Regions from separate parts of the Collinsella sp. TF12-2AT genome, predicted to be linked through region 1. Evidence: riboswitches for the same ligand, from Rfam matches in the RefSeq annotation. Region 1 holds a riboswitch; the other holds the start of a gene.
What was found. Region 1 has a riboswitch for thiamine pyrophosphate ahead of thiM (hydroxyethylthiazole kinase). Riboswitches for the same ligand answer to the same signal wherever they lie in the genome.

Region 1 (5,976 bases):
TACCGATATCGAGACGGGCAAGGCCGTCTATCACGATCTGCCGTATGGCGACGAGCGCGATATCGAGTGGATTCGGGCGTCATCGGCGATCCCTGTGGCAACGCGTCCCGTTGCTATTGAGGGCCGCAAGTATCTGGATGGTGGCGTGGCCGATTCCATTCCCAGTGCTTGGCTGTTTGCGCAGGGCTATGACCGCAACGTGGTGGTGCTGACGCAGCCGGCGGGCTTTGTAAAGCAGCCCAACAGCGTGATGCCCATGCTGCGGCGCGTGTTCCGTCACTACCCGGAGTTTGTCGCAGCGCTTGAGCATCGGCATGAGGTCTACAATGCCACGCTCGATGACCTGGCGCGTCGCGAGGCGGCCGGCGAGGTCTTTGTGGTACGGCCGAGCGAATCGGTAAAGGTGCCGTCGCTGTGCCGCGAGCCCGATGAGCTCGAGCGCATCTACCAGGTCGGTCGTCGTGATGCGGAGGCGACCTTGCCGGCGCTGGAAACGTATCTGGCGGGGTAGGGGCTGCGGCGGAAAGCGCGTCCCAGAATCGGCGCCCAGAACGGGATGCAGTTTCCCGGACGGGAGGGTTTTGGAAACGGCGTCCCGCGTCTGGAATGGGATGCAGTTTCCCACTGGCCCTCTATACGGAAAGCGCATCCCAGAATGGAGGTCCAAACTGGGATGCGCTTTCCGTTGCTGAAGATATGAGGCCGCGGAGCAGCTGCTCGGCCTATGCCTATGCCTGCTGCCAGGTGTCGACAAGCTCCTTGGCCGCGGCGTAGGGATCGTCGGCGCTGCAGACGGCGCTCACCACAAAGAAGCCGTCGACGCCGGTTGCCTTGAGCTGCGGCAAGTCGGCCGTCTTAACGCCGCCGCCCACCACGATGGGCACGGGGCTTGCCGCGTGGAGTGCGGCCAGGTCCTCAAAGCTCTTGGTGATGATGGAGCCATCGGCTGCGCGTCCGCAGTCGCGCTTGGTCTCGGTCTCGTGGAGCGGGCCGATGCCCAGGTAGTCGACCAGACTCATGTCGGCGGTCTTGACGTACTCGAGCATTTCCTCGCAACGGGCCGAAAGGCCCACGATGGCGTCGGGGCCCAGCAGCTTGCGACAGACCTCGACGGGAATATCGCTCTGGCCCACGTGCACGCCGTCGACCGCAATGCCCTGCTCGCGTGCGGCGAGTACGCAGTCAAGGCGGTCATCGATCAGCAAGGCGACCTGACCGGTCTTGCCGGCCTGTGCGATTGCCTGCGCGGCGTCGCCGGTCAGCGCAATGATCTCGCGGGCGCTTGCCACCTTGGAGCGCACCTGGATGCAGGTAAAGCCGGCGTCGAGTGCCTGGGCCACCACATCGCCCACGGGGCGTCCGAGGGTATTTTCGGGGCCGAGTACCAGATAGGCCGAGATATCAAGGTTGTCGCGGATGCTCATCGTGCTTCCTCCTGCTTTTTGATCTGCGCTTCCATGCGCTCGAGTTTGCCGGTCATGGTGTCGGTAAATCCAGGTCGAATATCGGCTTTGAGCACGACTTCGGTTCGGATGCCCTTGCTCGCTAACACAAAGGTCGCGTCGCGCACGACCTGCATGACCTCGTCCCAGTCGCCCTCGATCTCGGTGAACATCGAGGTGGTGCGGTTGGGAAGGCCGCTCTCGCGAATGACGCGCACGACTTCGGCGACCTCGGCGGACAGTTCATCGCCGGTGCCGCACGGGGCGATGGCCACGGCGACGAGCGTGTTCATGCCGGCATTGGTTGCGGGCTCGGACATGGCTTATGCCTCCTCGAGCTCGAGTTGGTTATCGGCGATGTCTTGGGCGGTTGCGCGGTAGAGCTCGTCGATAAAGGCGGCCTTAAAGCTTGCCGGGGCATCGGCGACGGCGGCGGCACGCGTGCCGGCGACGTTGTAGACGGCGGTACCGCAGACTGCTGCCGTAAACGGATCGGCAGCGCAGGCGTACACGGCCAGCACGCCGCCCTGCGAGCAACCGCAGCCGGTAATCTTTGACATGAGCGGGCTGCCGCCGTGGGATTTGGCCACGGTCGTGCCGTCGGTAATCAGGTCGACTTCGCCCGAGACCACAACGGCGCCGCCGGTGTGGCGAGCGAGCGCCACGGCGGCATCGCGGGCGGCGTCGACCGTGTCGGTGGTATCGACACCACGTACGCGGCTCAGATCGGCCGACTCGCCCTCAAGACCCCACAGGCCGGAGAGTGCGATGATCTCGGAGGCGTTGCCGCGTACGATGGCGGGCTTGTACTGCTTGAGCTCGTTTACCAGCTGGGTGCGCAGGCTACCGATGCCCAGACCCACCGGATCGAGCACCCAGGGCTTGCCGGCGTCGTGTGCCGCCTTGGCCGCGCGGGGAATCGTCTGCTCGTAGATGGGGAAGAGCGTGCCCATGTTGAGATAGATGGCGGCGCCGCCGGCAACGAGCGCCTCGCCCTCGTCGGGCAGATAGACCATGGCGGCCGAACCGCCCACGGCGAGCTGCGCGTTGGCGACAAAGTCGATCGTCACCGTGTTGGTGATGGAGCCGGCCATCGGATTGGTGGCTCGAATCTCCTCTACGGCCTTGACCATATGTTGCTTAAGCTGTTCCGAATCAATCACTGCACATGCCTCCTTGGCATAGAAAAGGGGCGCTGTGCATAGACAGCGCCCCTGTAAAGGCGGCATGCTCCCTACGCCAGCATTAACTGACAGGTTCAAAGGATTGGGCCCTATGCCCTCTCAGCCTTGTGGTTTGCACCGCCGGCACTCCCGCATCGAATCTGTTGTTCCCTATACTAGCGCACCTGCCAATATGGGACAGGTTTATTTTGGCAGGTGGCAACAGGGGCGCTGCATTTTCCCAGATAAAACCTGCCAAGATAAACCTGTCCCTTATTGGCAGGTCGTTACAATAGACGGGATAAAGAATGACCGAGGGGACCTTATGATCAAACTTGTGCTGACCGATATGGACGATACGCTGATTCCTGCTGGACACGATGGCGCCAGCGACTGCGCCATCGAGGGCATTCATGCCATGCAGGCGGCGGGCCTGCATTTTGGCCCGGTTTCGGGTCGCCAGCCGTCCGCGATGGGCTGGATGTTCCGCAATCGCTCCGAGTGCTTCTCGACCGGTGCGTTTTGCAACGGCCAGGTGATGTTTGTCGATGGCGAGGCGGTTGCCTCGCGCGCAACTGATAACGATGCCCTTATGCGCCTGGCCGACTACCTGGAGCAAGAGACCGACGATACCTATTTGAAGGTCTACCGTCTGGGTGATGACTTTTGGGACAACGACGCCTATTGCGTGACAAGCGATCCCGAGCGTGTGCGTCGCGCCATGGAGTCAGGCGGCAACGCGTGGCTCAAGGGCGAAGAGGCTCCCTGTCGCCCTGTCGTTGACGATGCCCCGGTATACAAGGCGAATATCTGGAGTGCCCGTTCGCGCGAGGAGCTCGCCGAGCTGCGCGAGCGTGTTGCCGTCGAGGTGCCGGAGCTCTCGCTCGTGTTTCCCAACAACCGCGTGCGCCTGTTCGACGTTCTTCCGACCGGCTGGGACAAGGGCTGTGCTGCGCTGGAGCTGGCGCGCGCTTTGGGCCTGACGCCCGACGATGTGGCCGTATTCGGCGATTCCGATAACGATTTGCCCATGATCGATGCCGTTCCCAATTCCGTTGCAGTCGCCAATGCCAACGAGGCCGTCACGGCTGCCGCGCGCTGGCATATCGGCGCTGCGGCAGATGATGCGGTTGCCGGGGCTCTGCATCAGATTGCCGCCTGCGCCGCGACGGGGGAGATGCCGTCGTTTATGCGTCAGATGGACGCGACGGGTTTCGACGTCACGAACGTCTAGGGAGAAAGCCATGAAGCTCCAGCAGCTCAGATATGTCGTCAAAGTTGCCGAATGCGGCAGCATCACCGAGGCCTCGCGCCGGCTCTTTGTGTCGCAGCCTTCGATTACCGCGTCAATTCGCGATCTCGAAAACGAGATGGGTGTACACATCTTTGAGCGCACCAACAAGGGCGTCATTGTGTCCGAGGAAGGCGAGACCTTCTTGGGCTACGCGCGCCAGGTGCTCGACCAGGCCGACCTGCTCGAGGGCAAGTACAAAGGCACGTCCGAGCAGGTGCCGCACTTTAGTGTGAGCTGCCAGCATTATTCCTTTGCCGTTAATGCATTTGTCGATGTGATCCGCGAGTTCGATGCCGCGCGCTACGACTTTACCCTGCGCGAGGAGCAGACCCACGAGATTATCGAGGACGTCGCGCATATGAAAAGCGAGCTCGGCATCCTGTATCTGTCGGAGCACAATCGCGAGGTCATCGAGCGCATGCTGGCGGCCAACGAGCTCGTATTCGAAGGACTCTTCTGCGCTACGCCGCATGTCTTTGTGTGCTCCGACCATCCGCTGGCGGGTCGCTCGAGTGTGACGCTCGAGGACTTGGAAGACTACCCGTTCCTGTCCTATGAACAGGGCAGCTACAACTCGTTTTACTATTCCGAGGAGCTGACCTCGACCTTTGAGCGCCGCAAGAATATCCGCGTGCGCGACCGTGCGACGCTGTTCAACCTAGCTATGGGCCTTAACGGTTACACGGTGTGTTCGGGCGTGATCAGCCATGAACTTAACGGCCCCGGTATTATCTCGATTCCGCTCGATGTAGACGAGTACATGGAGATTGGCATCATCACGCGCAAGAACACGACACTTACGCGCTACGGGCAGGCCTATATCGAAGCGATTCGTCAGCACATCTAGACTGCTGCGTTCTGCGCGGGTCAAATCTCTTTATGGCAGTCCAAACTGATATAGGAAGCGTCTATATCAAACTGTTATAAACATATATTTTACGATGTCCATATGAGCGCTCATACTCTGTCCCAGTAAAGCAACCAATGCAAAGGGAGATATCTATGAGCACTTCGATTCAACCGAACGCGCCGTTTCGTGCCGATATCGTCGGCAGTTTTCTTCGTCCGCAGGCTGTAAAGGACGCCCGTGCCGCCTATGTCGCGGGTAAACTCGACGCTTCCGGCCTTAAGGCCGTCGAGGACGAGGCCATCCGCGACTTAGTGGCCAAGCAGAAGGCTGCCGGCCTGCAGGTGATTACCGATGGCGAGTTCCGCCGCAGCTACTGGCACCTCGATTTTATGTGGGGCCTCAACGGCATTGAGCGCCGCGCCTCGCGCACGGGCTACATGTTCCACGATGAGGAGACTACCGCCGACACCGCCGTGGTAACCGGTCCCATTAGCGGCGAGAATCATCCGTTCGTCGAGCACTTCAAATTTATCAAGTCGCTCGAGGGAGAGGGCCAGGTCGCGCGCCAGACCATTCCGGCGCCGATCCAGACGTTCTCCGAAGTCACACTCGACCGCTGCGATGGCCAGCAGGAGAGTCTGCACGCCGTCTACAAGACCGACGAAGAGCTCGTCGATGCCATTGCCGCAGCATACCGCACCGTGATTGCTGACCTGTATGCCGCGGGCTGCCGCAACATCCAGTTTGATGACTGCACCTGGGGCATCTACTGCGATACCGATTTTGTTGCCAAAACCGGCATGAGCCCGGTCGACCTGCAAAAGGTAAGCGAGCTGGGCGTGGCGCTCAACAATGCCGCCATCGAGGGCAAGCCCGACGATCTGGCTATCAACACGCATGTATGCCGCGGCAACTACCACTCCACCTACGCTTTTGAGGGCGGCTACGACCCCATCGCGCCGTACCTGTTTGCGCATGAGGACGTTGACGCGTTCTATCTGGAGTTCGACACGCCCCGCGCCGGTGGTTTTGAGCCGCTCAAGTACGTTGCTCCCGGCAAGAAGGTCGTGCTGGGCTTGGTGACCACCAAGGCGGCAGAGCTCGAGAACGAGGATGTTATCGTCGAGCGCATCCGCGAGGCGGCAAAGTACGTGCCGCTCGAGAACCTGTATCTGTCTCCGCAGTGTGGCTTTGCCAGCTGCGAGATTGGCAATAAGCTGACCGAGG
Region 2 (5,976 bases), on a different contig from region 1:
GTGTCCGCCGGCTTTGACCCGGGCTACGCCGGCAAGTTCGAGACCAAGAACGCCGCCTTTATGGGTCGCGGCCTGTGCTTTAACAAATACACGGGCAGCCGTGGCAAGGGCGGCTCCAACGACGCCGACGCCGAGTACGTCGCTCTCATCCGCGACATCATGGACGAGGCAGGCGTGGACTTCCAGACCTGCGAGCTCGGCCGCGTCAACGCGGGTGGCGGCGGCACCATCGCCTACATCATGGCCGAGTATGGCATGAACGTCATCGACTCCGGCGTTGCCGTCCTGTCCATGCACGCCCTGTGGGAGGTCGCCAACAAGGCCGATATCTACGAGGCCTATCGCGGCTACAAGGCCTTCATCGAGCGCGCCTAACCAACCCTTCATCAGTTGCGGTGAAATACGGACTAAACTGGCCCATAAACGGCCAAAACAGACCGTATTCCACCGCAACTTCCTTTTTGGCAGAGGAGAGTCCATGCTGCAGGTCATCATTTCGCCCGCCAAGCAGATGCGTGCGGCCCAAGATGCTTTTGAAGTCCTGGGCATTCCACCTTTTGCGCACGAGACGGCTCGCCTCCACCGCGCACTGCTAGATATCGAGCGGAATGAAGGCAGCGGAGGTCTGCAGGCGCTCTGGAACGTGAGTGACAAACTGCTGGGGCCTTGCCTCAACACCCTGCATGAGTTTGGGCCCATCCTGAAAAACGGCGATCTCGACAATCCCGCACTCGCCCGTCACCTCTCCCCTGCCGTCATGTCCTATCACGGCATTCAATACCAGAGCATGGCACCCGAGGTGATGGATTCCGCGCAGCTCGCATGGCTGCAAGACCATCTGTGGATCCTATCGGGCCTTTACGGATGCGTACGCCCCTTTCATGCCGTTGAACCGTATCGGCTGGAGATGGGCGCGAAGCTTGCCGTCGACGATGCCCGAGACCTCTATGCGTTTTGGGGCGACAAGCTCGCACGGGCCATCGCTCCGGCAGGCTCCAACGCTACGATCGTCAACCTCGCCAGCGCGGAATACGCCAAAGCCGTTCTGCCCCGCCTCACCACCGATGCCACGGTCGTCACATGCCTCTTTGGCGAAGGCATCCGCAACGGCAAGCCCATCCAGCGCTCGACCGCCAGCAAAAAGGCACGCGGCTCCATGGTGCGCTGGATGGCAGAAAACAAGCTCGAGGATGTAAGCGGGCTCACCGCGTTCGACGTTGGTTATCGCCACTTTCCCGAGCTTTCAAATAAAAACACTTTGGTCTTCCTGAACGAACAGGCCTTGTAGGATCACCGCTACTTTTGAATGTGCCGCCTAGGCACGGCGTCTATTCCGCCAAGCCGTCGGCTTTGGCAATTTCATTTGTCGAGCCGTCCTGATAGGTAATCTTGACATGCTCAACCTCGGACACCGCAACACCCGTCGGAGGCTCCAGGCGCCATTCCGTCAGCGCAATGTCCATGGTCGTGGGAACGTCCCCCTGATCTTTGAGCTCGACCGACAGCGTCTTAAGCGACGCATCGAAGGTCACGCGCTCGATCTCTTCACCAGGAATGGAGCCACCGCTCAGCTGCAGCTGCACAAACTCGTCGCGCGGATACCAATAGTCGCCCGGCGCGGCCACCGTGTTACCACCAGCGACCTTCACCGTCATGATCGGCAGGGCATCGTCGGCCTCAAACTCCCAGGCAGCGCCGCCGCGACCACCATACGTCCAGATACAAAAGGCAATCACCAGCACGGCAAGCACCGCAAAGCCAATCGCGACAAGGCCATGGTGCGCACGGCTTTCCTCGGCCGATACATCCCATTGCGTCTCTCGATATAGATGCTTGTCTTCCATGTTCGCCTCCCCACAGGCACGCTCGTTGGCCCAATCGTACCCATTCAGGCTATACTTGAGCCCATGACATAACGGGGAGCTTGCAGGACAAGACGACAGGCTGAGATTGGGCGCGCCCGCCCTGACCCGCAAACCTGATATGGGTAATGCCAACGAAGGGAGCCGTGCCAATGAGCACACAGACCGAGCCCAAGCTCGTCACGCAAATCGACTTCGCCCGCGCCGGGCAGATCACACCGCAGATGAAGGAGGTCGCCGAGCGCGAGCATCGCGACCCCGAGTACATCCGCGAGCGCGTGGCCGACGGCCGCATCGCCATTCCCGCCAACATCGTGCATATCAAAAAGGGCATGCGCGCCTTTGGTGTCGGCGAGGGCCTGGCCACCAAGGTCAACGTCAACCTGGGCATCTCGGGCGACAAGGCCGATGCCGCCGAGGAGTGGAAGAAGGTCAAGATCGCCGAGGACTTTGGCGCCGACGCCATCATGGACCTCTCCAACTCGGGCAAGACGCGCCAGTTCCGCCAGCAGCTCATCGACGAGACGCCGCTCATGGTGGGCACGGTGCCCATGTACGACGCCATCGGCTACATGGAAAAGCCGCTGGTCAAGCTTACCAAGGACGACCTGCTCGAGGTCGTGCGCGCACACGCCGAGGACGGCGTGGACTTTATGACCATCCACTGCGGCATCAACAAATCGGTCATCAAGACCTTTAAGGAGACCGGCCGCCTGATGAACATCGTCAGCCGCGGCGGCTCGCTGCTGTTTGGCTGGATGGAGGTCACCGGCAACGAGAACCCCTTCTACGAGTTTTACGACGAGGTGCTCGAGATCTGCCACGAGTACGATGTGACGATCTCGCTCGGCGACTCCTGCCGCCCGGGCTGTCTCTACGACTCCAACGACGCCACCGAGACCGCCGAGATGATCGAGCTGGGCAAGCTGTGCAAGCGCGCCTGGGCCGCCGGCGTCCAGGTCATGGTCGAGGGCCCGGGCCACATGGCGCTCGACGAGATCGCCGCCAACATGAAACTGCAGAAGCGTCTGTGCCACAACGCCCCGTTCTATGTGCTCGGGCCGCTGGTGACCGATATCGGCGTGGGTTACGACCACATCACCGCTGCCATCGGCGGCGCCATCTCCGCCAGCTCCGGTGCCGACTTCCTGTGCTACGTGACGCCGGCTGAGCACCTGTGCCTGCCCAACGCCCAGGACGTGCTCGATGGCCTCATGGCCACCAAGATTGCCGCGCACGCCGCCGATATCGCCAAGAAGGTGCCGCACGCCCGCGACATGGACGACAAGATGGGCCAGGCACGCCGCAAGCTCGACTGGGATGCCATGTGGAAGTGTGCTCTCGATCCGGTCACCGGTAAGAAGCGCTACGAGGAATCCCCCGCCGCCACCGAGGGCACCTGCACCATGTGTGGCAAGATGTGCGCCGTCCGTACCGTCAACAAGGTGTTCGAGGGCACGACGATCGATCTTGGCATGGAGGATTAACGCGTCACTGGAGCCACAATCGGCAACAAGGTGCTCGTCAATTGTTGACATGTGAACATTTGCTTACATTTGCGTAAAGATTGCATCACCCGCCCGGGATCGGCATACAGCCGGCCCGGGCATCTTTATAATGCAGGCTTAAAGACCCATTTGATTCCGACCGGACAAGGGAGCGAACATGGATCGCAGTAAGGTACCCGCCGTCCTGTCCATCGCAGGATCCGATTCCAGCGGCGGCGCCGGCATTCAGGCCGACATCAAGACCATCACAGCGCACCGCCTGTATGCCGAGACGGCCATCACCGCCATCACAGCGCAAAACACACTGGGCGTCACCGCCGTGCAGAACATCTCCCCGGATATTGTCGCGGCGCAGATCGATGCCGTTTTTGACGATATCCGCCCCAACGCAGTCAAAATCGGCATGGTTTCCTCTGCCGAGATTATCGAGGTTATCGCCGACCGCTTGAGCGCATGGGATGCGCAAAACATCGTTGTCGACCCCGTCATGGTCGCCACCTCGGGCGCCCGTCTCATTGCCGAGGATGCCACCGAGGCGCTTACTCGTTGCCTGTTCCCACTGGCGACCGTTATCACGCCCAATATTCCCGAGGCCATGGCGCTGCTCGATTACGAGATCGATTCCGAGCGCACGCAGCAAAATGCCGCCATGCTCCTCACCCGCCGCTTTGGTTGCGCATCCCTCGTTAAGGGTGGGCATCTTGTCAACGAGGCCAACGATGTATTGGCCGAACCCGCGCCACTCGATAACGAAGGCAACCATATGGGCGATCCGCTCACCACGTGGTTCCGCCACAAGCGCATCGAGACCGGCAACACGCATGGCACCGGCTGCACGCTTTCATCCGCCATCGCCTGCGCATTGGCCCAGGGCATGGATCTTGCCGATGCCGTCAACGCCGGCAAGGCCTACTTAACGGGCGCTCTGGCCGCCGGCTTTGACATGGGCAAAGGCTCCGGCCCCGTCAACCACATGTGGCAGTACTAAATAGCCAGTAACCTGCCAAAAAAAGACAGGCTACCTTGCACCAAAAACCGTCGCAACATTCGATGAAAATCGTGCAAACGCGAAAAATCATCGGATGTTGCGACGGTTTGATTTTAGATAGCGGTCGAGCAAAGGACCGGGGCGCCTATTCGTCGGCGAGCTGGATGCCGAGCAGGCCCGAGAGTGCCAACGCCTGCTCGGCATTAACCGTCAGGCCACGCAGCTCATGGTAGTCGCCCGAGACGACAGGGGCCGCGAACGTACAACACGATACATCCACGCCGGAAAGCGGCGTCTTGAACACATCGATTCGCGTCAGGTCGCAGCCGTCCAAGCGCAATTGCCCCAGCTTTGCCCCCTGGAGTGCGGCCTCGGTCAAACGCGTGTCACGCGCAGCCATGGGGCCAATGTTTCCCTCCGAAAGGTTCGCATAGCTCAAATCGCACAATGTAAACGACACACTCGACAGACGCGCCCTGAGCAAGTTGAGTCCCGGTGCCGAGCAATCGACGAAGTCGCAGCGATTGAGCCAACAGCCTTCCATGTTGCAGCGGATAAAGCGGCAACCGCGAAACACCACGTCACGAAACGTCGAGCCGCTCCAGTCAACACCATCGAACTCGCAAGACCGGAACACGACGCCATCGAAGGTCGCGCCGTTCGCAACGTCATAGGCAAGATCCAAATCTTCGAAAGCGGTATTGGAGACGAGCTCATCGCCCTCGGCAAAGAGGTCGATGAGCTCGTCCATGCCCATATGGCAGCCAATCCGTTCGTTTACCCGGGCAAAACCACCACAAAGGTGCCTGTCCCCTTTGCGGTGGCTTGGGGTCGCGCTACTCACTGAGCATCTCTTGGAGCTTGGCTGCCACGGCATGTCCCAAGCTCTCGTGGCTTTCGGGCATCATATGCAGATAGTCGATATCGCCCGGCTCGGCAAACTCGGCGGCATTCAAAAAGTCGCAGCCAAACTGCTCGGCCACGTGCGCATAGTACTCGCCAAAATGTTCAGATGCCTCAACGGAATGCTCGTCAAAGTCGGTCATATACACATCGGCGATTTGCGGCTTAATCTTGATAGGAGCCATCAGCAGGATGCGCGGGCAAGGCGCAGCGTCGGTCCACGGAAACGCGCGGACGGCGCGAATCAGCGCCATGGCGCCACGGGCGATATCGGAAGCTGTCACGTTAAAGACCGTCTTGCAGTCGTTGGTGCCCAGCATGATCACAATGGCGTCCAGCGGCTTATGGGCCTCGAGCAGCATCGGAAGCGCGCGAATACCGTTGAGGTTGGTGTCCAGATGGCACATATCGTCGCGCACCGTCGTGCGGCCGTTGAGCCCCTCCTCAATCACATGCCAGCCCTCGCCCAGATCACGCTGCGCCACGCCACACCAGCGCACATCCCGCGCATAGCGCACTGCGGTGCCGTCGCGCATACCCGCCGGATCATAGCCATAGGTGTTGCTGTCACCAAAGCACAGAACGTTTTTCATCGTAAGCTCCCCACTCAATAAAAAGCCGACGGGAGCAGCCCCCGTCGGCTCGGTATATCGCATCACGCGCACCGTTTACAGGTACTTGCGCCAGTCGTCGTCATCCTCGTCATCCTCGGCAG

Region 2: another riboswitch for thiamine pyrophosphate. It lies ahead of thiC (phosphomethylpyrimidine synthase ThiC); the one in region 1 lies ahead of thiM (hydroxyethylthiazole kinase).

The regions. Positions count from the first base shown of each region.
Region 1 covers NZ_QSQK01000001.1:139,005-144,980, reverse strand. The annotation lists gene DXD24_RS00585 (patatin family protein) at 1-511, shown strand, start outside; gene DXD24_RS00580 (thiamine phosphate synthase) at 729-1,424, opposite strand; gene DXD24_RS00575 (thiamine-binding protein) at 1,421-1,762, opposite strand; gene thiM (hydroxyethylthiazole kinase) at 1,766-2,605, opposite strand; TPP riboswitch at 2,657-2,767, opposite strand; gene DXD24_RS00565 (HAD-IIB family hydrolase) at 2,931-3,839, shown strand; gene DXD24_RS00560 (LysR family transcriptional regulator) at 3,850-4,746, shown strand; gene DXD24_RS00555 (5-methyltetrahydropteroyltriglutamate--homocysteine S-methyltransferase) at 4,902-5,976, shown strand, end outside.
Region 2 covers NZ_QSQK01000010.1:45,683-51,658, reverse strand. The annotation lists gene DXD24_RS07560 (aminopeptidase) at 1-375, shown strand, start outside; gene DXD24_RS07555 (YaaA family protein) at 479-1,288, shown strand; gene DXD24_RS07550 (hypothetical protein) at 1,329-1,844, opposite strand; TPP riboswitch at 1,907-2,023, shown strand; gene thiC (phosphomethylpyrimidine synthase ThiC) at 2,015-3,349, shown strand; gene thiD (bifunctional hydroxymethylpyrimidine kinase/phosphomethylpyrimidine kinase) at 3,528-4,358, shown strand; gene DXD24_RS07535 (pentapeptide repeat-containing protein) at 4,504-5,115, opposite strand; gene DXD24_RS07530 (SGNH/GDSL hydrolase family protein) at 5,195-5,854, opposite strand; gene DXD24_RS07525 (TIGR02452 family protein) at 5,930-5,976, opposite strand, start outside.